One region of the Mycobacterium sp. NGS40 genome, then DNA from elsewhere that is predicted to be linked to it. Evidence: predicted binding sites of a transcription regulator. Region 1 holds the regulator's gene; each other region holds the start of a gene.
The links. Region 1 encodes LexA, which represses DNA repair genes until DNA is damaged. Its sites were predicted from a motif close to CGAACANNTGTTCG; they were not measured.
Positions count from the first base shown of each region.

Region 2: AC5Y5O_RS09210 (HNH endonuclease signature motif containing protein) is a predicted target of LexA. The motif match lies at 1,861-1,874, and genes of this name have one in related genera.
Region 3: cofD (2-phospho-L-lactate transferase) is a predicted target of LexA. The motif match lies at 1,977-1,990, and genes of this name have one in related genera.

Region 1 covers NZ_JCALDG010000017.1:7,186-11,179, reverse strand. Annotated here, with positions in the region: partial or broken gene AC5Y5O_RS23050 (LGFP repeat-containing protein) at 1-332, shown strand, start outside; gene AC5Y5O_RS23045 (sunset domain-containing protein) at 459-1,418, shown strand; gene lexA (transcriptional repressor LexA) at 1,436-2,137, opposite strand; gene AC5Y5O_RS23035 (LysM peptidoglycan-binding domain-containing protein) at 2,430-2,939, shown strand; gene nrdR (transcriptional regulator NrdR) at 3,096-3,560, shown strand; gene AC5Y5O_RS23025 (peroxynitrite isomerase) at 3,566-3,994, shown strand, end outside.
Region 2 covers NZ_JCALDG010000004.1:335,063-339,056, forward strand. Annotated here, with positions in the region: gene cobN (cobaltochelatase subunit CobN) at 1-610, opposite strand, end outside; gene AC5Y5O_RS09205 (alpha/beta hydrolase) at 1,027-1,674, opposite strand; gene AC5Y5O_RS09210 (HNH endonuclease signature motif containing protein) at 1,980-3,431, shown strand; gene AC5Y5O_RS09215 (DUF2267 domain-containing protein) at 3,488-3,916, opposite strand; gene AC5Y5O_RS09220 (dodecin family protein) at 3,931-3,994, opposite strand, start outside.
Region 3 covers NZ_JCALDG010000016.1:122,247-126,240, reverse strand. Annotated here, with positions in the region: gene AC5Y5O_RS22825 (phosphomannomutase/phosphoglucomutase) at 1-368, opposite strand, end outside; gene AC5Y5O_RS22820 (DUF3499 domain-containing protein) at 436-918, opposite strand; gene AC5Y5O_RS22815 (metallopeptidase family protein) at 1,092-1,514, shown strand; gene AC5Y5O_RS22810 (WhiB family transcriptional regulator) at 1,533-1,904, opposite strand; gene cofD (2-phospho-L-lactate transferase) at 2,196-3,197, shown strand; gene AC5Y5O_RS22800 (coenzyme F420-0:L-glutamate ligase) at 3,194-3,994, shown strand, end outside.

The DNA.
Region 1 (3,994 bases):
CCTTCGTGGTGCGCGGCGCCATGAAGGCCGCCTGGGACAAGCTGCGTGGTCCCACCGGAAAGCTGGGCGCGCCGGTCGGCGATCAGACCGTCGACGGCGACGTGATCTCGCAGAAGTTCACCGGCGGCAAAATCTCGTGGAACCGCGCGAAGAACACCTTCTCCACGGACCCGGCCAACCTGGCTCCGCTGCTATCGGGTCTGCAGGTGTCGGGGCAGAACCAGCCGAGCGGTTCGGCGATGCCCGCGCACGCCAAGAAGTGGTTCAGCTGGAGCTGGTGGTATCTGTTCGCCCTGGTTCCGCTGCTGATTCTGGTGCTGCTGGCGGTGTTCGTGGCGTTGCGCTGGCGCCGGCATCGTGCCGGTCGCAACAGCGCACCCTACGACCTGGAGCGCGACGCCGTCGGCGGCTACGGGGACACGGGTGAGCCGCGCTGGGGTCCCGACTACGCCGAGCACATGTCGTTCACCGACACCCACGAACAGGATCTCCGGGACGCCGAGCACGCGCCGCTGGCCAGGTGGCCGCACGCACCCGAAACGGCCGAAATCGACGAGGACGGCGGGTATGACGAGCCGTCGCATCCCGTCACCGAGGAAGAATGGGATGAGCTGGCGGTCGACGAGCGGGATCCCGACTCGGTCGACACCGATTCCATCCCAGTCGTGTCGGCCGACGATCTGTCCGACGCCGGTTACGGCGATGAGCTGCCGGAAGTCGGCTATCCGGCTAGTCCCGACGTACCGGAGAGCGCGTATCCCGACGTCGTCGCCGAGGACGAATACGCCGCTGCCGCGGGCCCGGAAGGCGCTTATTCACCCGAAGGCGCCTATCCGGAGGCCGGCTATCCCGAACTCCTCGACGAGGACGCCGCTTACCCGGAGGCGGGCTATCCGGGCGCCGCTTACCCGTCCGCCGCTTACCCGGAGGCGGGCTTCCCGGGCGCCGAGGAGGACGAGGCCGCCTACCCCGCCGAGGAGCAGGAGACCGCGTACCCCGATGTCGCCGTGCCGCACACGCCTCCTGATCTGGCCGGCGCCGGTGGCGCGTCCGGTGCTGCCGGCGGGGCCGCTGGAGCCGCCGCGGGTGGTGCCGCAGCCAGCCTGGCGGCGGCGCTGGGCGCCGCGGCCGGCGTCGCACCCAGAGCGGCGGGGCGGCATGCAGCCGCGGATGCCGACGACGAGGCGGACGTAGTACCGGTGGCGGCGATCGGGGCATTAGGCCCCGCCGGGCGCCCGACGATCCACCTGCCGTTGGAGGACCCGTATCAGATGCCCGACGGCTACCCGATCAAGGCGAGTGCTCGCTTCGGCCTTTATTACACGCCGGGCAGCGACCTCTACCACGACACGCTCGCCGAGATCTGGCTTTCCAGCGAGGAAGCCGCGCTGGTCAACGGCTTCGTGAAAGCCGACTGACGCCGTAGCGCACGGCGCTATACCTTGCGGATCACCGTCACGACCTTGCCGAGCACGGTCGCGTCATTACCGGGGATGGGATCGAACGCCGGGTTGTGCGGCATCAGCCACACCTGACCGCCCGCGCGCTTGAACGTCTTGACGGTGGCCTCACCGTCGAGCATGGCGGCGACGATGTCGCCGTTGTCGGCGACATTCTGCTGCCGCACCACCACCCAGTCGCCGTCGCAGATCGCGGCTTCGACCATCGAGTCGCCGACCACCTTGAGCAAGAACAGCGTGCCCTCGCCGACCAGCTCGCGGGGGAGTGGGAAGACGTCCTCGACGGCTTCCTCGGCCAGGATCGGTCCACCGGCCGCGATGCGCCCGAGCACGGGGACGAACGTGGGTTCCGGTAACGCGTCCGACCCGGCGACCTCGGTGGCCGGCGCGGCCGCCACCGCGTCGTCGGCGCCGCGGACGTCGACGGCCCGGGGGCGGTTCGGGTCCCGGCGCAGATATCCCTTGCGTTCGAGGGTGCGCAGCTGGTGGGCCACCGAAGAGGTCGATGTCAGGCCGACGGCGTCGCCGATCTCCCTGATGCTCGGCGGGTAACCACGGGTGGTCACCGACTCCCGGATGACATTCAAGATGGTGCGTTGCCGCTGGGTAAGCGATGAATCCACGGAACGCGTGCGGCCGTCCGGGCCGGTTGCCGAGGTGTCGTTGCTGTCGCTCATGGCACTGAATGTAGCCTCCCTGACCCGAAGAATCAAACATGTGTTCGACTGGCGTGTCATGGCAAGCACATAGTGGCTAAAGACCCTAGAACGGCCGAATCACACGTGTGTAACTTTTGCGTAGACCGGGTACCTGTGCTGCATGGAAGGGACGGCGACCGGCAGAAGTTGTCGGTGGCGGGGTCTAGCGTTTGGCCCGTGCGACACGCTTCGCTCAAATGTTCGGATTTCGAACACACGAGCGATAGTGTCGAACACACGAGCGAGGATTCGACGACCGGAGGAACGCACCATGACGCTCATGCATACAGTCTCGCCGCGGACCAGCACCATGCGGCGCCCCAGCGATGGGCTCGTCGCGCGGCCTCGCTATGACGTCGCACGGCCCCGCTACGAGCAGGAGCGCGTGCTGCGGTCGCGCCGGTCGGTGCAGGCCCGGCCGGCGGGAGCGCCGATGCGCTACCGCGGTACCGGTGTCGCGGAGTCGCAAGCACCGCATCGCCGCCGCCCGGTCACGCTGGGGACGACGGTGGGTCTGGCCCTGATGGCCGGCGTCATCACGCTGTGGTTGGGCCTGGTCGCGAATCTCGGTCAGATCGCCAACGGCGACTCCGCGGCTGCTCCTGTTCCGGACCGGCTGTCGGTCGTGCAGGTCGAGCCGGGCGAATCGCTTCAGGATGTAGCGCACCGGGTCGCGCCGGAAGCGCCGGCCCGCCAGGTCGCCGACCGCATCCGCGAACTCAACAACCTGAGTTCCCCGGCGCTGGCTGCCGGCCAGACCCTGATCGCGCCGGTCGGCTGACCGTAGCCGCGTATCGCGAAAACCGCTCTACGCCAAGGCTCCTCGGTCCTGCCGTCAGTGACGGCGCATGCGTCGTGGCTACATTGGCCCGCCCGGGGAGCGCACGGGTACGCTCGGAGTGTTCTTCCGAGATGCCGGCACAGCGAAGGAGCGGTCATGCACTGCCCGTTCTGTCGCCATCCCGACTCCCGGGTGATCGACTCCCGGGAAACCGATGAAGGCCAAGCCATTCGGCGCCGCCGATCCTGCCCGGAGTGCGGACGCCGGTTCACCACCGTGGAAACCGCGATCCTGGCCGTCGTCAAACGCAGCGGTGTCACCGAGCCGTTCAGCCGCGAAAAGGTCATCAAAGGTGTGCGGCGCGCCTGCCAGGGCCGCCAGGTAGACGAGGACGCGCTGAATCTACTGGCTCAGCAGGTGGAAGACACCGTCCGCGCCGCCGGATCGCCGGAGGTTCCCAGCCACGAGGTCGGCTTGGCGATCCTCGGCCCGTTGCGTGACCTGGATGAGGTGGCCTATCTGCGGTTCGCCTCGGTATACCGGTCCTTTTCGTCGGCCGACGATTTCGAGCGCGAGATCGCCGCGCTCCGCAAGCACCGCCAAGTATCGACACCGAGTTGACCGCGATGCCCCCGGACCTGCATCCGGATCTCGAGGCGCTCGCGCCGCTGCTCGGCACCTGGGCCGGCCGCGGTTCCGGCGAATACCCGACCATCCAGCCCTTCGACTATCTCGAGGAAATCGTGTTTTCCCATGTGGGGAAACCGTTTCTGGCATACGGGCAAAAGACCAAAGGGGCCGACGACGGCAAGCCGATGCATGCCGAGACCGGCTACCTTCGGGTGCCGCGGCCCGGCCACGTCGAGATGGTGCTGGCCCACCCCAGCGGCGTGACCGAAATCGAGGTCGGGTCCTACCGGGTGACCGGCGGCGTCATCGAAATCGAGTTGGCCACCACGTCGGTCGGATTGACCCCGACCGCCAAAGAGGTTTCCGCGTTAGGCCGAACCGTGCGAATCGACGGCGACCAGCTCTCCTACTCGGTGCGGATGGGT
Region 2 (3,994 bases), on a different contig from region 1:
GCAGCAGCTCGGGCTCGGCGGTGCGCAGCGACGCGCAGTAGACCGGCAGCGGTCGTCCGCCGGCGTCTTCGATTGCCGTGCAAAGCGATTCGATGTAGGCGGTGTTGCCGGCCAGGTGTTGCGCGCGGTAGTACAACACCGCGATGGTGGGGCCCGCCGTCTGCCGGGCCGCAGGCCGCTCGAGTTCCCCCCAGGTCGGGGTCACCACCGGCTCGGTGAAGCCGACGCCCGTCATCAGCACGGTGTCGGACAGGAAGGCGTGCAGCTGGCGCAGGTTCTCCACGCCACCGTGCGCCAGGTAGATGTGCGCCTGCACCGCGATTCCGGCGGCCAGCGTGGACAGTCCGGTCAGCTCGGCGTCCGCGGCCTGCTCGCCGCTGACCAGGACCGTCGGAATGCCACTCGCGAGCACGGTGTCGATGCCGCTTTGCCAGGCGCGGTAGCCGCCGAGGATCCGGACCACCACGATCTCGGCGTCGGCCAAGAGGTCGAGCAGCTCTTCGTCGGACAACCGCGCGGGGTTGGCCCACCGATAGTTTTTCCCGCTGGAACGGGCGCTGATCAGGTCGGTGTCGGATGTCGACAGCAGGACGATCGTCGGCTCAGCCACTCATCATTCGTACCGTAACGCGACCGGTGGGCGGACGGCGCCCGCTCAGATCCCGGTGCAGATGCTGATGAAACGGATGGGCGCGCAGACGCTGACCCAGACGTGTGGCCGCGGGCCGGACCAAGCCGGCGGCGGGGGCGGGGGCGGCGGGGCAGCCGGCGGCGGGGGGGCCGGCGCTTGGGCGGCGACGACGCACGTGTTGGATGGCGCGTCGTAGACGGTCCCTTCGCCACATTGGGCCGCTCGACTAATCGCCGGCGACATCGCGGTCGCGGCGGCGGCGAGTGCGAAAGCGGTCGGGAGGATGAGTGCCAAGCGATTCGCTATCTTGAACATCGCAGCTCTCCGTGCGTACCGTTTCCCCCTCAGCAAACATTGCCACAAATGCCGCCGCCCCGCGCGTGTTCATATCGTTTTCAATGGAGTACCGCCGCGATCCGTGCGGCGACCTCGCCCACGACGTCAGCAGGCTCGGCCGCGCGGTAGCGATCGGCGGTCGGGTCGTACTCCGCTCCGGCGATCGACCCGTGATCGGCCGCCAACTCTGCCAGCTGCACCGGCCACCCGACGGCTTCGAGCTGGGCGGCGAAGTCGCGGCTGGCCGTCACCGGAACCACATCGTCGTCCAGGCCGTGCAGCAGGGTGAACGGCGGACCGGCCGGGCCGGGACTCAGTCCGTCGCCCGGGATGCGACCCGTGATCGGGTCGGGGACCGTGAAAGCGCCTGCCAGACAGACGGTATGGGTCAGCGGGACATCCCGGCGAGTCAGTGTCAACCCTGCCGCGGCGAGGCCGCCCATCGACCACCCGACGAGCACGAAGCCCTTGCAGCGCTGGCGCATGAACTCGACCGATCCCAACAAGTCCGCGCGGCCTCCGTCGTGGGAATGCGAATCCCAGTCGGCCACCACGACGTTGGCGCCGCGGTCGGCCAGCACGCCGGCCAGCGGCCGGACGACAGCGCGGGCATTGGCCTGCATGCCGTGCCATACAAGAACGGCCGGCTGAGTTCGATCCCCGAAGACATCGGCCAAGCGTCCTGGGGCGTACTCCATCGTCTGCACCACAGCAGGGTGCCCACCGCGACCCGCGGCAATCTTCGGACTTGTCGGTGGACGTCTGTCTTGCGTCAAGAAGTTGGCAGGTTTCTAGGTGGAGGTAGGCCTGTTTGGGGGTGCGGTCTGATGGGTTTGCAGACGATCCGGAAGTCTTGGATTTCCATGTCGAGGGCGTCGCCATCGAAGAGGGTCCGGATGTTTGTTCGCCGCGACCGAACCGTGTAAACAACCTTTCAGTCACGTCCGCAGTTATCCACAACCTGCGACCCTGCCAAAAGTTTGAGGCAGTAGATCGGGGTATACTCGAACATATGTTCGATGGATTGCAGGGTGCGGACGAGCTACTGCGCGCCGACGATGCGACCGTGGTCGCGGCGATCGCGGAGTGGACGCGAGCCGAAGCCGCCGCTTCATCGCGCCGGCTGGCGGCCATCGCCGAACTGGTGCGCCGCCGCGCGGTGGGTCCCGTCGACCATGCGATGTGGTCATGTGACAACTGGGATGCGATGGCCGCCGAAGTGTCTGCTGCACAAGGCATCAGTCACTCCATGGCGTCCGGTCAGATGCATCAAGCCGTGGCATTGCGCGACCGGCTACCAGAAGTAGCAGCCCTCTTCTTTGACGGCGCCATCAGCGCTCGGCTGGCCGCGGCCATCGTGTGGCACACGGAATTGATCAAGGACCCGGACACGTTGCGGCTGGTCGATACGGCACTGGCCAAGAGCGCGGCCCGATACGGGCCACTGTCGGTGAATAAGACGGCGCAGGCCATCGACGCGATAGTCGACCGCTATGACCCCGGTGCAGTGCGCCGGAGCCGAGCGGCTGCGCGCAGCCGGGACTTGGTGGTCGACCTGGCCAATGACGAGTCGGGAACCGCCGCGGTGTGGGGCCGGCTGTACGCCACCGACGCCGCGGCTTTGGACCGACGGCTCCTGCACATGGCCCACGATGTCTGCGACGACGACCCGCGGACCCTCGCCCAGCGCCGTGCCGATGCGCTGGGCGCGCTCGCCGCGGGAGCAGAGCGACTCAGCTGTGGCTGCGACAATGCCGAATGCGCGGCGCGCCTAGAGTCCGACGAGCGCGCGACGGGCGTCGTCATCCACGTCGTCACCGAGCCGTCGGCGCTGCAGAGCACGCCCGTACCCTCGGGCGTTAACCGGCCGTCCGCGTTGATCACCGGTGGCGGGACGGTTCCCTCGCCACGGCTCGCCGAGCTGATTCGAGATGGTGCGAAGGTGCGGCCGTTGCGTCATCCCGGCGCCGGCAGTGCGGGCGAGCCGAGTTACCGTCCGTCGGCGGCGCTCGAAGCATTTGTGCGATGCCGCGACTTGACGTGTCGATTCCCCAATTGCGATCGTCCCGCCGAGATCTGCGACATCGACCATACGATCCCCTACCCGTTCGGCCCCACACATCCGTCGAACCTCAAATGCCTGTGCCGAAAACATCACCTGCTCAAGACTTTCTGGACAGCTTGGCGGGACGAACAGCATCCCGACGGTGCCGTTGTCTGGACTTCACCCAGCGGGTACACCTACACCACCCGGCCCGGCAGTCTGCTGATATTTCCCACGCTGTGCCTGCCAACAGGCGAATTAGCCGGCGCGCCAAGGGCTGCCGACCGGCTCGACTGCCGCGGGGTCATGATGCCCAAGCGGCGGCGCACCCGAGAGCAAGATCGCGTCCGTCGCATCAACGCAGAGCGTTCACTAAACGCCGCTCACGTCGCCGAACGAAATCAGCCGCCGCCGTTCTGATTCGCGATCAGCCCTGGGCAAGCCATCCTTTACCGCCACCCGCGTTATCTTCTGCCCTACTGGGGTTGCAGTATCTTGCGGATTTCGATGGGCAACTGCCCCAGGGCCTTGTCGATCTGGGCAGCCGGCAGATGATGCAACGCGGCCGCGGTAGTGGCTGCAGCGGCTTTGCCAACGTCGCAGAGTGCGATGTTCGCCTCGCGAGAGAACCGGACGGTATAAGCGTCGGCGTCGTACTTGTCGGGGACGGCATTGGGGTCCCACGCCTGGTAGAAAACGCCTCTGATCAGGTCGGGCAGCTGGGCCGCAAAATGAGCGCTCGCCTCTACCGTGAGCCGATCGCGCAGGGTATGCAGCCATGCTCTCAGGACTCGGTAAGCGAACTCGCGATCCTCGGTGTCGAACTCCGCGGCGACATCATTTACCCACGTATGTGCGGAATCTATTGCATGGTCGAGCGCTGTAACGCTGGTTCTCGTCGACATGGCTACCTGCGGCTCTAGTCGAGGACGAATGTGACCAGCATGTTGACGCGGTAGGCGACAACTCCGCCGTTCTCCACA
Region 3 (3,994 bases), on a different contig from region 1:
GGTTTGGCGCCGGCCCGGCAGAGCTTGATGCCGTTGTAGGCGGCGGGGTTGTGGCTGGCGGTGAACATCGCGCCGGGGCAATCGAGCGAACCCGAGGCGAAATACAGCTGGTCGGTCGAGGCCAACCCGATCCGCACCACGTCCAGGCCCTGGTTGGTCACTCCCGCCGCGAAGGCAGCGGCGAGCGACGGCGAGCTATCGCGCATGTCGTGTCCGATCACCACGCGTTGCGCGCCCTCGCCGCGCATCAGCGCGGCGAACGCAGCCCCGACATCGGCAACCAGCGACTCGTCGATCTCTTCGCCGACCAGCCCACGGATGTCATATGCCTTGATGACACGGTGGACAGTCGCGGCGGGCCGAGACATGCGGGGCCTCCTTGACGCCGTGGATTGATTTGCCTCTTGGCGTCAGCCTATCGGCCCCAGCGGTCCCCTAGTCGGACGGATCGGGCAACACTCGCAGATGCCCGCGGCGGCGACCTGACCGTTTTTCCGGCTGCGCGAGCAGATGGCTGCTGGGCGCGGTGGCCTGGGCTCCGGTGTGGTGCAGATGCGCAGATGTGGGGGTACCTCCCGCTTGCGGGGGAAATCCGTTCAACGGCATGCTGGTGCCGCCCGCGTGCGGCAGGGACGCCTTGCCCGCACCGCGTTCGCGGACGGCGTCGGCAAGCGCGACCAGGTCGTCTTCATCGGGATTCGTGGGCTCCGAATTCAGCGGCCCGGCGTGGCGCACGAGGTCCCATCCGCGGGGGGCCGTGATGCGGCCGGCGTGGCCGACGCACAGGTCCCACGAATGCGGCTCGCGCGCGGTCGCCAGCGGGCCCACCACTGCCGTCGAGTCCGAGTAGACGAACGTCAAGGTCGCCACGGCGTAATGCGGGCACCCTGGCCGGCAGCAGCGACGGGGAACGTTCACGTCGGAAAGGCTATCGTGCGCAAACGCCGCCGAAGCGCCGGACACGCGCATCCGTTCGGGCCACGATGTCCAACCGTTACCATCGGCGCGTGGGTGATTCGCGCAGTTTCCCGCGCAACGGACGGCCGTCGGGCCGAACGCCGGGGCACCGGGCAACTCGGCGCGGGCGCGATATGCGCGGTCCTTTGCTGCCGCCCACGGTGCCGGGTTGGCGCAGCCGGGCCGAGCGATTCGACATGGCGGTGCTCGAGGCCTACGAACCCATCGAGCGGCGCTGGCAATCACGAGTGTTGGAACTCGACGTGGCGGTCGACGAAATTCCACGCATCGCCGCCAAGGATCCGGACAGCGTGCAATGGCCGCCCGAGGTCGTCGCCGACGGGCCGATCGCGCTGGCCCGCTTGATCCCCGCCGGGGTCGACGTTCGAGGAAACTCGACGCGAGCGCGAATTGTCCTGTTCCGCAAGCCCATCGAACGACGCGCCAAAGACACCGTCGAACTTGGCGAATTACTGCACGAGATTCTGGTGGCGCAGGTGGCCATCTACCTCGACGTCGAACCGACCGTCATCGACCCGACGATCGACGACGAATAACCCAGGCGGGTTCGTCGGTCAGATGATGCCGCGTTTGAGGCGGCGTCGCTCACGTTCGGACAGGCCGCCCCAGATGCCGAAGCGCTCGTCGTGTGCCAGCGCGTACTCCAGGCATTCATGACGTACCTCGCAACCCAGGCAGATCTTCTTGGCTTCGCGAGTCGATCCGCCCTTCTCCGGGAAGAAGGCCTCCGGGTCGGTCTGCGCGCACAGCGCGCGGTCCTGCCATTGGTCCGGAGTCAGTTCGGGCTCCGGCAGTGGCTCGGGCTCGAATGCGATTGGCGCATCGGGGACCACGGTCAAGTGCGGTCGGGTAATCGGCGCCGGCGCGGAGCTGATCGTGGCGCGCTCAGTGCTTGGCATGACGCCCCATAGGTGCTCGTAAGACATGCGTCGTACGCCTCCTCAGCTTGGTCTTTGAGAGAGTGGTTGTGTCCCGCTGTTCTGATGTAACAGACAATTCGAACAAGTGATCGAATCTCGGTCTGCGACACCGGAACCGGCCGGCCAACCGGGAAATGACACTGATGTGATTAGACACGGGTTAACCTGCCCGGTCAAGCGTTTCGGCGTATTTCCATACCATCTCGTGATCAATTTCCGGCGTTTCCGTTATTTCGGCCCTTCGGCGTGTCCATCACAAACGCTCGCCAAAGTTCCCGGCCGGTACTGTCGTCCGGTGTGAAGGTCACCGTTCTGGTCGGTGGGGTCGGCGGCGCCCGGTTCCTGCTGGGTGTTCAACAATTACTCGGGCTGGGTCAGTTCGCAACCGGGGGAGAAACTTCCGACCACGAGCTGACCGCCGTCGTCAACATTGGCGACGATGCCTGGATCCACGGGGTTCGGGTTTGTCCGGATTTGGACACCTGCATGTATACCTTAGGTGGAGGCGTAGACCCGGAGCGCGGTTGGGGTCATCGCGACGAAACCTGGCACGCCAAAGAGGAATTGGCGCGCTACGGCATGCAGCCGGACTGGTTTCAACTCGGCGACCGCGATTTGGGCACGCACCTGGTGCGTACCCAGATGCTCAACGCCGGCTACCCGCTCTCGCAGATCACCACGGCGTTGTGCGACCGCTGGCAACCCGGCGCGCGGTTGGTGCCCGCCAGCGACGACCGTTGTGAAACCCATGTGGTGATCACCGATCCGGCCGACGACAGTCGGCGCGCGATCCACTTCCAGGAATGGTGGGTGCGCTACCGGGCCAACGTGACCACCCACAGTTTCGCGTTCGTCGGCGCCGAAACAGCCAGCGCCACAACCGATGCGGTCGACGCGATCGGCGACGCCGACATCATCATGCTGGCGCCGTCCAATCCCGTGGTGAGCGTCGGCGCGATCCTGGCCGTGCCGGGCATTCGCGGCGCACTGCGGGCGGCATCCGCACCGATCGTCGGCTACTCCCCGATCATCGGTGGAAAACCGTTGCGCGGCATGGCCGATGCCTGCCTCGATGTGATCGGGGTCGAGTCCACCGCCGAAGCGGTCGGCGGATATTACGGCGCGCGCAGCGCCACCGGGATATTGGATTGCTGGCTGGTGCACGAGGGCGACTTGGAAAATTTCAAAGCGGACATCGACGGCGTCGCGGTGCGCGCGGTGCCGCTGTTGATGACCGATCCGAAGGCGACGGCCGAAATGGTGCGGGCCGGACTGGATATCGCGGGCGTGGCGCCGTGACGCCCGCACCGAAAGAGCACGGCACTGCCGCGGCCATCGAGATCCTCCCGGTGCCCGGGCTTCCGGAGTTCCGCCCCGGCGACGATCTCGGTGCGGCGGTCGCCGCCGCCGCCGCGTGGCTGCGCGACGGCGACGTCGTCGTGGTCACCAGCAAGGTGGTGTCCAAGTGCGAGGGCCGGCTGGTGACCGCGCCCGAAGACCCCGAGGAGCGTGACGAGCTCCGGCGCAAACTGGTCGACGACGAGGCGGTGCGGGTGCTGGCCCGCAAGGGCCGCACGCTGATCACCGAGAACCGGATCGGCCTGGTGCAGGCCGCCGCCGGCGTCGACGGATCCAACGTCGGCCGAAGCGAACTCGCGCTGTTGCCGCTGGACCCCGACGGCAGTGCCGCGGCCCTGCGCGCCGCGCTGCGCGAGAAGCTCGGCGTCGACGTCGCGGTGGTGATCACCGACACCATGGGCCGCGCCTGGCGCAACGGTCAGATCGACGCGGCGATCGGCGCGGCGGGACTGGCTGTGCTGCACGGCTATTCGGGCGTGATCGACGAGCACGGCAACGAGTTGGTGGTCACCGAGATCGCGGTGGCCGACGAAGTGGCCGCCGCGGCCGATCTGGTCAAGGGCAAGCTGACCGCGATGCCGGTAGCCGTCGTGCGCGGGCTGACCGTCGTCGACGACGGCACCACGGCGCGCCGGCTGCTGCGGCCCGGACCCGAAGATCTGTTCTGGCTCGGCACCGCCGAAGCCATCGAGAAGGGCCGTCGCGAAGCCCAGCTGCTGCGCCGGTCGGTGCGCCGG